Regions from separate parts of the Photobacterium sp. GB-50 genome, predicted to be linked through region 1. Evidence: predicted binding sites of a transcription regulator. Region 1 holds the regulator's gene; each other region holds the start of a gene.

Region 1 (3,292 bases):
GCCTTTACCGCGAAAGAAGTTGTCGAGCTAGGCGCAATTCCATTGCAGCTCACTTCGCCTGAACTGAAAGATGCAACAGCATCAAGCATGCAATACGTTGATATTAACAATTTAGCTAAACGTCTCTACCCCACCTTATCGGGGGGTGAAAAACAGCGTGTACACCTTGCCCGGGTTTTAACACAACTCAGTAAAGCCGGTGATAAATGTATCTTGATGTTAGATGAACCCACCTCAGCACTCGATCTCGCCCACCAGCACCACACCTTACAAATTGCCCAAAATATGGCTATACAAGGCGCCGCTGTAATTGTGGTATTGCACGATTTAAACCTTGCAGCCCAATACACTGATCGGATGATTTTCCTTAATGAAGGAGAAATAAAAGCCGACGGCACGCCAACACAAGTTCTTACTCCTGAAGTAATAGATACCTTATATGGTTGGCCTGTCAGTGTTCATACTCATCCAAGTGGTGATTTTCCTTATCTTTTATCAGCCAATCATTCTGTTTTTTAACGTTTTATCTATTAATGACTAGATATACACAATAAATTGAAGCTATTAGCATGACAAACATCGAGTTTTTACGGTTAATGATCAATTAATTCAATCAAGTTGAATAGAAAGATTGCACAACGCAAAACACACAGTAAAATGTGATCGCAAGCGATTACATGTGTAATTAGTGTAAAAATAGTTTCTATCTTCTAATGCCGCATTTTACTGCGGCTTTAGTTGTTTATGATCCATGATAATTGCAACACCCTATAATTCGGTATCAAATTGAATAATTAAGTAGCTAATAACTAAAGGATCTTCATCTCTGCGAGTGAACTCGTAAGCCATAGACTACGTAATTAATCAATTTGGTATCAAAAACCTTTGTCAGATCCTAATCTGACCATGATAAGAAGAATAAATATGGCAACCATTAAAGACGTTGCACGTATGGCAGGTGTATCAACTACTACAGTGTCGCACGTGATTAATAAAACACGCTTTGTTGCAGAAGCAACGCAACAAAAAGTTTTGGCTGCAGTAGATGAACTTAACTACGCCCCAAGTGCAGTAGCGCGAAGCTTAAAATGTAATACAACACGTACTATCGGCATGTTAGTCACTAAATCGACTAACCCATTTTTTGCCGAAGTTGTGCATGGTGTTGAAGAATATTGTTATGGTGCAGGCTACACACTGATCTTATGTAACACCGAAGGTAACTTAGAAAAACAACGTGATTACTTGCGTATGCTTTCTGAAAAGCGTGTTGATGGCCTATTGGTTATGTGCAGCGATCTGGATCAAATGCTGCTCGATTTACTTGAGCGTAAAAATGATCTTCCTATGGTTATCATGGACTGGGGCCCAGAAAGCCCACATACTGATAATATTCTAGATAACGCTGAAAACGGCGGTTATATTGCGACTAAGCACCTTATTGAAAATGGTCATAAGAAAATTGGCTGTTTATCTGGACAAGTTGATAAGTCTACTTGTCAAGAGCGCCTAAAGGGCTTCCGTAAAGCGATGAAAGAAGCAGATCTCACTGTTAATGCTAATTGGCTACTTGACGGTGACTTTGAGTGTGAGTCAGCCGTTGAAGCTGCTCATAAGTTTATCGCAATGGAAGATCGCCCTACTGCTATCTTCTGCTTTAACGACATTATGGCTATGGCTCTGATCAGTACCTTTGAACAGGCAGGTCTGCGTGTTCCTGGTGATATCTCAATCATTGGCTACGATAACATTGACCTTGCGCCCTACTTTGCGCCACCGCTAACAACTATCCACCAGCCTAAACGTCGTTTAGGTAAAAAGGCCATCGAAATCTTGCTAGAGCGTGTGAAAGACAAGAATCATGAGCGTCAAACCTTTGAAATGACGCCTAAACTTGTTGAGAGAAAATCGGTTAAAGATCTCAACTAATAAAATTTATCTTTCTATGTTAAGGAAAAGCCGATAAGTTAACCTTGTTGGCTTTTTTTTTACTTATAAAAAACAATCATGAGTATTTATAATTATAAAGCTTATTAAAATAAGCTAAGAACAAATACCTGAACCAATATCACATTTTTGAGAGCTTAGATTTAATATTAAAAGTATTATTTAATATAACTTTATATAGTCACGAACTGGCAAATTAATTGAAAGATTAAGACGCAAAACCACCGGCCTAAAAATTATGTTAATAATTCAAGGTAGCGGGGTTACCGAAGGATTATTATTGAACCGACAATATTATGACACAAACTTAACAATATATTGACAGTATCAATGTGTAGATTAATTAATCTATTTCCTCGCTCTTAATGTTTAGGTGACACTCATATTTTTTCACCGAGTAGAAGCATGGATAAACCAATATTAAAAGATTCATTAAAATTATTTGACCATTTTGGTTCAATAAAATCACGGTCGATGTTTGGCGGTTTTGGCATTTTTTCTGGTGATACAATGTTTGCATTAGTTGTGAACGATAAACTTCACTTACGTGCAAATGCTGAAACTGAAAAGGAATTCAAACAAGCTGGCTTGGAACCCTATGTTTATAAAAAACGTGGCTTCCCTGTTGTAACCAAGCACTATGCAATACCCGACCAATGGTGGGATGAACCCACAAAGATTGTAGCTCAAGGTAGGTATTCACTGGATGCAGCAGAAAAAGACAAGCAAGAAAAGGAGAGTTGCGTACCTGACCGAATTAAAGATTTACCTAATCTACGATTATCAAATGAAAGAATGCTTAAAAAAGCAGGCATAAACACTATTGAACAACTTCTAGCAGTGGGCTCTCTTGGCGCATATAAAGCACTTCAAGAATCACAAACAAGTCCATTGAGTATTGAATTGCTTTGGGCATTGGAAGGCGCAATTAGCGGTCAACATTGGTCAGTTATTCCTGAGCAACGTCGAAATGAACTATTATCTGCCTTATCTTAAAAATATAAGTTGTCTTAAATATAAAATACTTAGGAATAAAAGAGCCCCCATTCTTTTATTTCTAAGTATACCTTTCAAAAATAATTTCCGTATTATCCTTATCTTCCTTTATAAAATTCAATATTTATTTGGTTTAATTGCATAATAACAAACTTTTGCCATTAAATTAATTCCCTCCGTTTTGCACTCCTTGATTTATATAAATGATAATTATCTTTATTTATATTCCATGCCTAATTATTTGCTAATACGACCAATAACCCATCTTCTCACTAATAAATAACGTGGCGCTTTAAACTGTCTTATCTCCTGCTGATTTTTTCACCAACCAATTGAAGAAAAAGAAATA
Region 2 (3,292 bases), on a different contig from region 1:
TCTTGTCGATTATTTATTAATCACATGTGTTAGAACATTATTTGTTAATCATAATATCAAGGATCTGAACATCAGTATGGGTCATAGCGCCATTTGCTAATGCAGATAAATTACGAATAGTCGTATCGACATCATCAGCGACAATGCCTTCATTGCCCGTTACTCGAATACCATCTAATGCCATTAAGGCAGATTTAACAGCAGATCCGGCAGCAGAAGAGACTTTCATCGCACAGCTGGCTTTTGCGCCGTCACAAATAATACCGGTGATATCTCCGATCATACTGCAAATCGCTGCACTGATTTGCTCCACATTTCCGCCCAATAACCATGTAATACCAGATACCGCCCCCATTGACGCAGTTGTTGCGCCGCATAATGCAGACAGCTTGTTTTGATAGCTTTTAATATAAATTGCCATTAAATGAGAAAGTATTAAGGCGCGAATCAAATGCTCATTATCAGCATTTACAAAATCGGCAACGACCACGACAGGCATGGTGGCGGCAATACCTTGGTTACCAGAGCCTGAATTACTCATCGCCGGTTTCATAGCTCCTCCCATACGCGCATCAGAAGCGGCAGCCGTGCGGAGTAATACATCGGTGAGTAGACCGCCTGATAATAAACCGCGATCAATGTTACGTTGAAATGTCGCGCCAATTTCTAATCCATATTGGCCCTTTAGCCCTTCACAAGATAATGCGTTATTGAGCTCATAAGCTTGTTCGATAAATTGAATATCAGTAATAGGCGCATTGGTCGCGAAATCAAAAATATCTTGAACGCCAGCATCACTAAAAGGTGAGTTCGATATTTCAACGACCTTTTGCTCGTTAGGTGACGTTTCGAAAACTGTAACACCATCAAGTTCAATACTGATCACTTGAGTATGGCTATCTGCGATAGTCACTGTCGCACAATGAGCTTGGTTATAAATACTTACCTTGGCATAAAGAATATTAGTGACATCAGCGACGTTAACCGTGACTTTATTGGCATCTAATAATGCTTTAGCTTGTTTAACGTTATCTGGCGTAATGTCCTTTAATACTTCTAATTTCGCTTGGCTATTGCCAGCCAGTGCACCTAAAGTTGATGCAATAGCTAAACCTGCCATTCCCGTACCGGGTACCATGACGCCGATGCCATTTTTCATCAAGTTAGGAGAAACACGCACATCAATATGGGTGATATTGCGTTCATGAAGTGGAAGTTGTTCCATCGCAATAGCAGCAGCAAGCGCCACAGACACAGGCTCTGTGCAGCCTAAAGCAGGAACAACATCACGTTTGATCACGTTAATAAATGCAGGCCAAAGATGGGTTTTCATAACTACTACCTTAATGTTCCAACCGGAGGAAAATAAACCGACAACGAAGAGAGGAGGCTTTATTTTTTAATATCCTCTTTAACTTCATGGGTATTTGAATCGATGCAAATATACGCTCGATAACGAAGAAATAAATTTCCTATTTAAATGTAAATTAAAGATAAAATAGAAAAATATTCTATTATTTTATTTATTGTTGAATATTATGTTGTGTTTATCACATTTTTAGAGGTTATGTTTTTATCTAAATGATAAGTCCATTTAGGTAGTGGAGATAAAATGCAGAGTATTTCAACTGGAAAATTGATTTAACACTAGCGAATTGAGGCTATTTATAGGTATGATCACGTCGTCATAGAATGAAGGTTGGTGCTAGCATCAGCCTTTTATTTTGAATAGAAACGGAAACGTTTGCGTTAATTTGGCAATACATTAGATTTGCTGAAAAATATCGCTTTTTTGATCAAATAGGAATTTACCATGTCTGCTGATAGCACACATCAACGCCCTTCTCATTTAGAACCTAAGAGTAAACTAGATAGCTATTTTGAAATTACAGCTCGCGGCAGTAATGTCAAACAGGAAATAATTGCGGGTTTAACCACATTTCTAGCCATGGTGTATTCCGTGATTGTGGTGCCTAGCATGTTGGGTGCAGCGGGTTTTAATCAAGGGGCGGTTTTTATCGCAACCTGTTTAGTGGCTGCATTTGGTTCATTACTTATGGGGTTATGGGCGCGTTTACCGATGGCCATTGGTTGTGCTATTTCACTTACCGCATTTACTGCATTTAGCTTAGTACTAGGGCAAGACGTGAGTGTGCCTGTTGCCTTAGGTGCCGTATTCTTAATGGGGGTTGTCTTTACATTAATAACGGTAACGGGTGTGCGTACTTGGATCATGAAAAATATGCCCAATGGTATTGCTCATGGTACTGGGATTGGTATTGGATTATTTTTACTTTTGATTGCAGCGAATGGCGTTGGGCTAGTGATCAAAAATCCAGCTGAAGGCTTACCCGTTGCTTTTGGTGATTTCACCGCGTTTCCAGTCTTCATGTCTATTTTAGGCTTGGCGGCTATTTTAGGATTAGAAAAGCGCCGTGTTCCTGGTGGTATTTTATTAGTGATTATTGCCATTTCTATCATTGGTCTTATCTTTGATCCGAAAGTGACGTACCACGGCTTCTTTGCAATGCCGACATTTGGTCATGATGGCGAATCCTTATTAGGTACAATGGACATTATGGGTGCCCTAAACCCAGTTATTTTGCCTACAGTATTAGCACTTGTGATGACGGCAATTTTTGATGCAACAGGTACGATTCGTGCAGTAGCAGGACAGGCGAATTTACTTAACCAACGTGGTCATATTATCAATGGTGGTAAGGCATTAACGTCTGATTCTGTTAGTAGCATTTTTGCAGGCCTGGTTGGTGGTTCTCCTGCTGCGGTATACATTGAATCTGCGGCAGGTACAGCTGCTGGTGGTAAAACAGGCTTAACAGCAACTACAGTAGGTGTACTGTTCATCTTCATGTTGTTTCTTGCACCATTAAGCTACTTAGTCCCTTCCTATGCGACAGCGCCTGCACTGATGTATGTTGGCCTATTAATGCTAAGTAATGTTAGCAAGTTAGATATGGAAGATTCTGTTGATGCATTATCTGGCTTACTGTGTGCTGTTTTCATTGTTCTAACAAGTAATATTGTTACTGGTATTATGCTTGGTTTTACTGCATTAGTTATCGGTCGATTAGTTTCTGGTGAAGTGAAAAAGCTCAATATAGGTACTGTCGTTATTGCGATTGCCTTAGTTGTTTTCTATGCTGGCGGCTGGGCTATCTAGCGACTAGTTCTATAGTAAAGTATTTTTTAAGCCCACTAAAAGTGGGCTTTTTTATACATATCAACATATAACACGTTGTTTTTATTTTCCATAATGGACTATTATCAAGGA
Region 3 (3,292 bases), on a different contig from region 1:
TGTACATGGCAACCTTCTTGGGCATAAACCACATCAGGAATGCTATCTAAACCTAAGATATTGATCATCGCACTTGGACGAATGAGTTGAGTACTACCAAGAGGAAAATCACATACCGCGCGTAAGTGGTTTTCAAACTGACATGTTTCTGCACCTTGCTGTGTCCAGTGGCCTGAGTTATGAACCCGTGGTGCGATTTCGTTTACCAGTAGTTCGCCATCGAGATCGAAAAACTCGATAGCTAACACGCCGACATAATCAAGGCTATTAGCGACGGCACGGAACATGTTATCGGCTTGCGCTTGCAGTGGTGAGTCACCCACAATCGCAGTTGATAAACTTAGTACGCCATCAGTATGGATATTCTCAGTTAAGTTAAATACCTGAATATCACCACTGCGATTACGGGCACCAATCAATGATACTTCGCGTTGAAAAGGAATAAATTGCTCAGCAACAATAGCCTGATTAGGAGAATCAGCAATACATTGCGCCATTTCAGGCCAAATATCATCAATCTGTGCGCTTTCTTTTAAGCGCCACTGCCCTTTACCGTCGTAGCCACCTAATGCACTTTTTAACACCAGCGGTAACCCGATTTTTTCAATTGCAGTAAGAAGATCTGCACGTTCAGTGATTTCATGGTATTTAGCATTGCGCACGCCAGCATTATCTAATAACGCTTTTTCTAGACGACGATCGCCACCGGCTTTGATTGCTTCTGGCGTTGGGAAGAACTTCTCGCTGGCAGCACAAATATCTAAAATATCGTGAGGAATATGTTCAAACTCGGCAGTGATCGCATCAACGTCATTAATCGCTTCAACGAGCGAGTTCGACATTGCTTGTTGGGTAAGAGGATGAACCACTTTATCACTCTCTACATCATAAGCGATCACATTGATGTTAAGAGGAGCGCCAGCCAGTGCCATCATACGGGCAAGTTGGCCAGCACCAAGGACTAGCACATTATTCATTATGCATCCTCTGCTGGATTTGGGTTGCTTAATACCGTTTCTGTTTGCTCTTTGCGGAAAGCATCAATAGCGGCCAGTACTTGCTCATCTTGAGTGCCGATAATTTGTGCGGCTAAGAGACCTGCATTGGCAGCCCCTGCATCACCAATTGCTAAGGTACCAACAGCAATACCTTTGGGCATTTGAACGATAGAAAGCAATGAATCCATTCCTTTTAATGCACGTGATTGCACTGGTACGCCTAATACAGGCACGCTAGTGAAAGCCGCTGTCATCCCCGGTAAGTGAGCTGCACCGCCAGCACCTGCGATGATCACTTTAATGCCACGCTCTTGTGCACTTTCAGCGTATTCGGCTAGTAAATGTGGCGTGCGGTGAGCCGAAACGACCTTTGTCTCATAAGGAACATTGAAACGATCAAGCATCTCAGCCGCATGTTGCATGGTTGGCCAATCAGATTTTGAACCCATGATAATTCCAACTTTCATCTCATTCTCCTTCAGGTCATAACTTAACATCGTGTTGATGGCTGCATTATACGGTGATTTAGCTCAAAGGAAAACGTTTGCGTCATGAATATTGACTGTCTTATAACCGAGCATGGAGTTGTGACTAAGGAGTAGGTAGAATGAAATTGAGAAAGTAAAACAACAATATTTGCTGAACAAATAATGAGGATACTGTGGAGAATTTTGCTCAAGTCGTCGCAGCTTTAAAGCAAGGTGAAGTGATCGGGTACCCAACCGAAGCGGTGTTTGGTGTCGGCTGTGATCCGGATAATCAAGAAGCGGTTGAAAAACTATTAGCGATCAAACAACGCCCAGTGGAAAAGGGCTTAATTTTGATCGCGGCGAATTACGATCAGCTGCTGTCATATATTGATGAAAACCAATTGACCGAACAACAAAAGCAAACCGTGATGGCAACATGGCCAGGGCCTGTGACTTGGGTAATGCCGACTAAGCCTAATGTTCCCTCGTTTTTAACGGGGCAATTTACTACGATTGCGGTACGTGTGAGTGATCATCCACTCGTGCAACGCTTATGCTTGGAGTTTGGTAAACCTATCACCTCAACCAGCGCAAACTTAACAGGCCAAGAGCCAGGTCGAACAGCGCAAGAGGTTGAACAACAGTTAGGGCATTGTTTAGCTGCAATCTTGCAAGGGGAAACAGGCGGACGCACCAATCCTTCCGAGATACGTGATGCGCTTAATGGCAATATCTTCCGTCAAGGGTAAGGGATAAAGAGTATGGATAGCCAAGTAGATAAAAGTGCAGTTAAAGCCTTTTTGTTGGATTTACAAGATCGTATTTGCCAAGCATTAGAGCAACAAGAAACAACCGTCGCGTTTGAACAAGACCAATGGCAGCGTGAAGAAGGTGGCGGTGGTCGTAGTCGTGTATTACGTGATGGCGAAATCTTCGAGCAAGCAGGTGTGAATTTTTCTCATGTTTATGGTGCTGAAATGCCAGCTTCTGCAACAGCACATCGGCCAGAATTAGCCGGTCGTCGTTTTGAAGCGATGGGCGTGTCATTGGTTATTCACCCTCGCAACCCTTATGTGCCAACCTCTCATGCCAATGTTCGCTTCTTTATCGCAGAAAAAGATGGTGAAGCTCCGGTTTGGTGGTTTGGTGGTGGCTTTGATCTTACCCCGTTCTATCCTTTCGAAGAAGATTGCCAACACTGGCATGATACAGCTAAACAGTTGTGTGCGCCGTTTGGTGATGATGTTTATCAACAGCACAAAGCATGGTGTGATAAATACTTCTTCTTACCGCACCGTAATGAAACCCGCGGTATAGGCGGTCTATTCTTTGATGATCTCAATCAATGGGGATTTGATAAGAGTTTTGCTTATATGCAAGCGGTAGGTAATGGCTTTATCAATGCCTACATGCCGATAGTACAACAGCGTTATTATCTACCCTATGGTGAACGTGAACGGGAGTTTCAGTTATACCGTCGTGGACGTTATGTCGAATTTAATTTGGTTTATGATCGTGGCACTTTGTTTGGTTTACAGAGTGGCGGAAGAACGGAATCTATTTTAATGTCGATGCCACCATTAGCACGTTGGGAGTACTGCTATGAACCAGAGCCCAATTCAGCAGAAGCGCGACTGTATCAAGATTATTTAAAACCACGAGAGTGGTAATCAATTATTGAGCTCAGATCACGGAGTGATAGAGCCTTCTTAATATAAAGAGAGAATTCGTATATGGATAAGTACGTCGTATTTGGTAATCCGATCGGACAAAGTAAATCTCCGTTCATTCATACCTTATTTGCCCGTCAAACGAGCCAACAGA

What was found. The regulator PurR, encoded in region 1, represses purine synthesis genes. The targets are predictions, from matches to a motif close to TNANGNAAACGTTTNCNTNA.
Region 2: the regulator PurR is predicted to act here: its motif matches at 1,733-1,752, upstream of C9J41_RS18915 (NCS2 family permease).
Region 3: the regulator PurR is predicted to act here: its motif matches at 1,531-1,550, upstream of purE (5-(carboxyamino)imidazole ribonucleotide mutase).

What each region holds. Positions count from the first base shown of each region.
Region 1 is NZ_PYNX01000017.1:11,663-14,954, reverse strand. Features, by position in the region: gene C9J41_RS16945 (heme ABC transporter ATP-binding protein) at 1-519, shown strand, start outside; gene purR (HTH-type transcriptional repressor PurR) at 925-1,929, shown strand; cyclic di-GMP riboswitch class I at 2,128-2,218, shown strand; gene C9J41_RS16935 (TfoX/Sxy family DNA transformation protein) at 2,353-2,943, shown strand.
Region 2 is NZ_PYNX01000022.1:11,160-14,451, reverse strand. Features, by position in the region: gene C9J41_RS18920 (serine dehydratase subunit alpha family protein) at 38-1,333, opposite strand; gene C9J41_RS18915 (NCS2 family permease) at 1,814-3,181, shown strand.
Region 3 is NZ_PYNX01000020.1:1,943-5,234, reverse strand. Features, by position in the region: gene C9J41_RS18035 (5-(carboxyamino)imidazole ribonucleotide synthase) at 1-977, opposite strand, end outside; gene purE (5-(carboxyamino)imidazole ribonucleotide mutase) at 977-1,465, opposite strand; gene C9J41_RS18025 (L-threonylcarbamoyladenylate synthase) at 1,660-2,217, shown strand; gene hemF (oxygen-dependent coproporphyrinogen oxidase) at 2,230-3,138, shown strand; gene aroE (shikimate dehydrogenase) at 3,202-3,292, shown strand, end outside.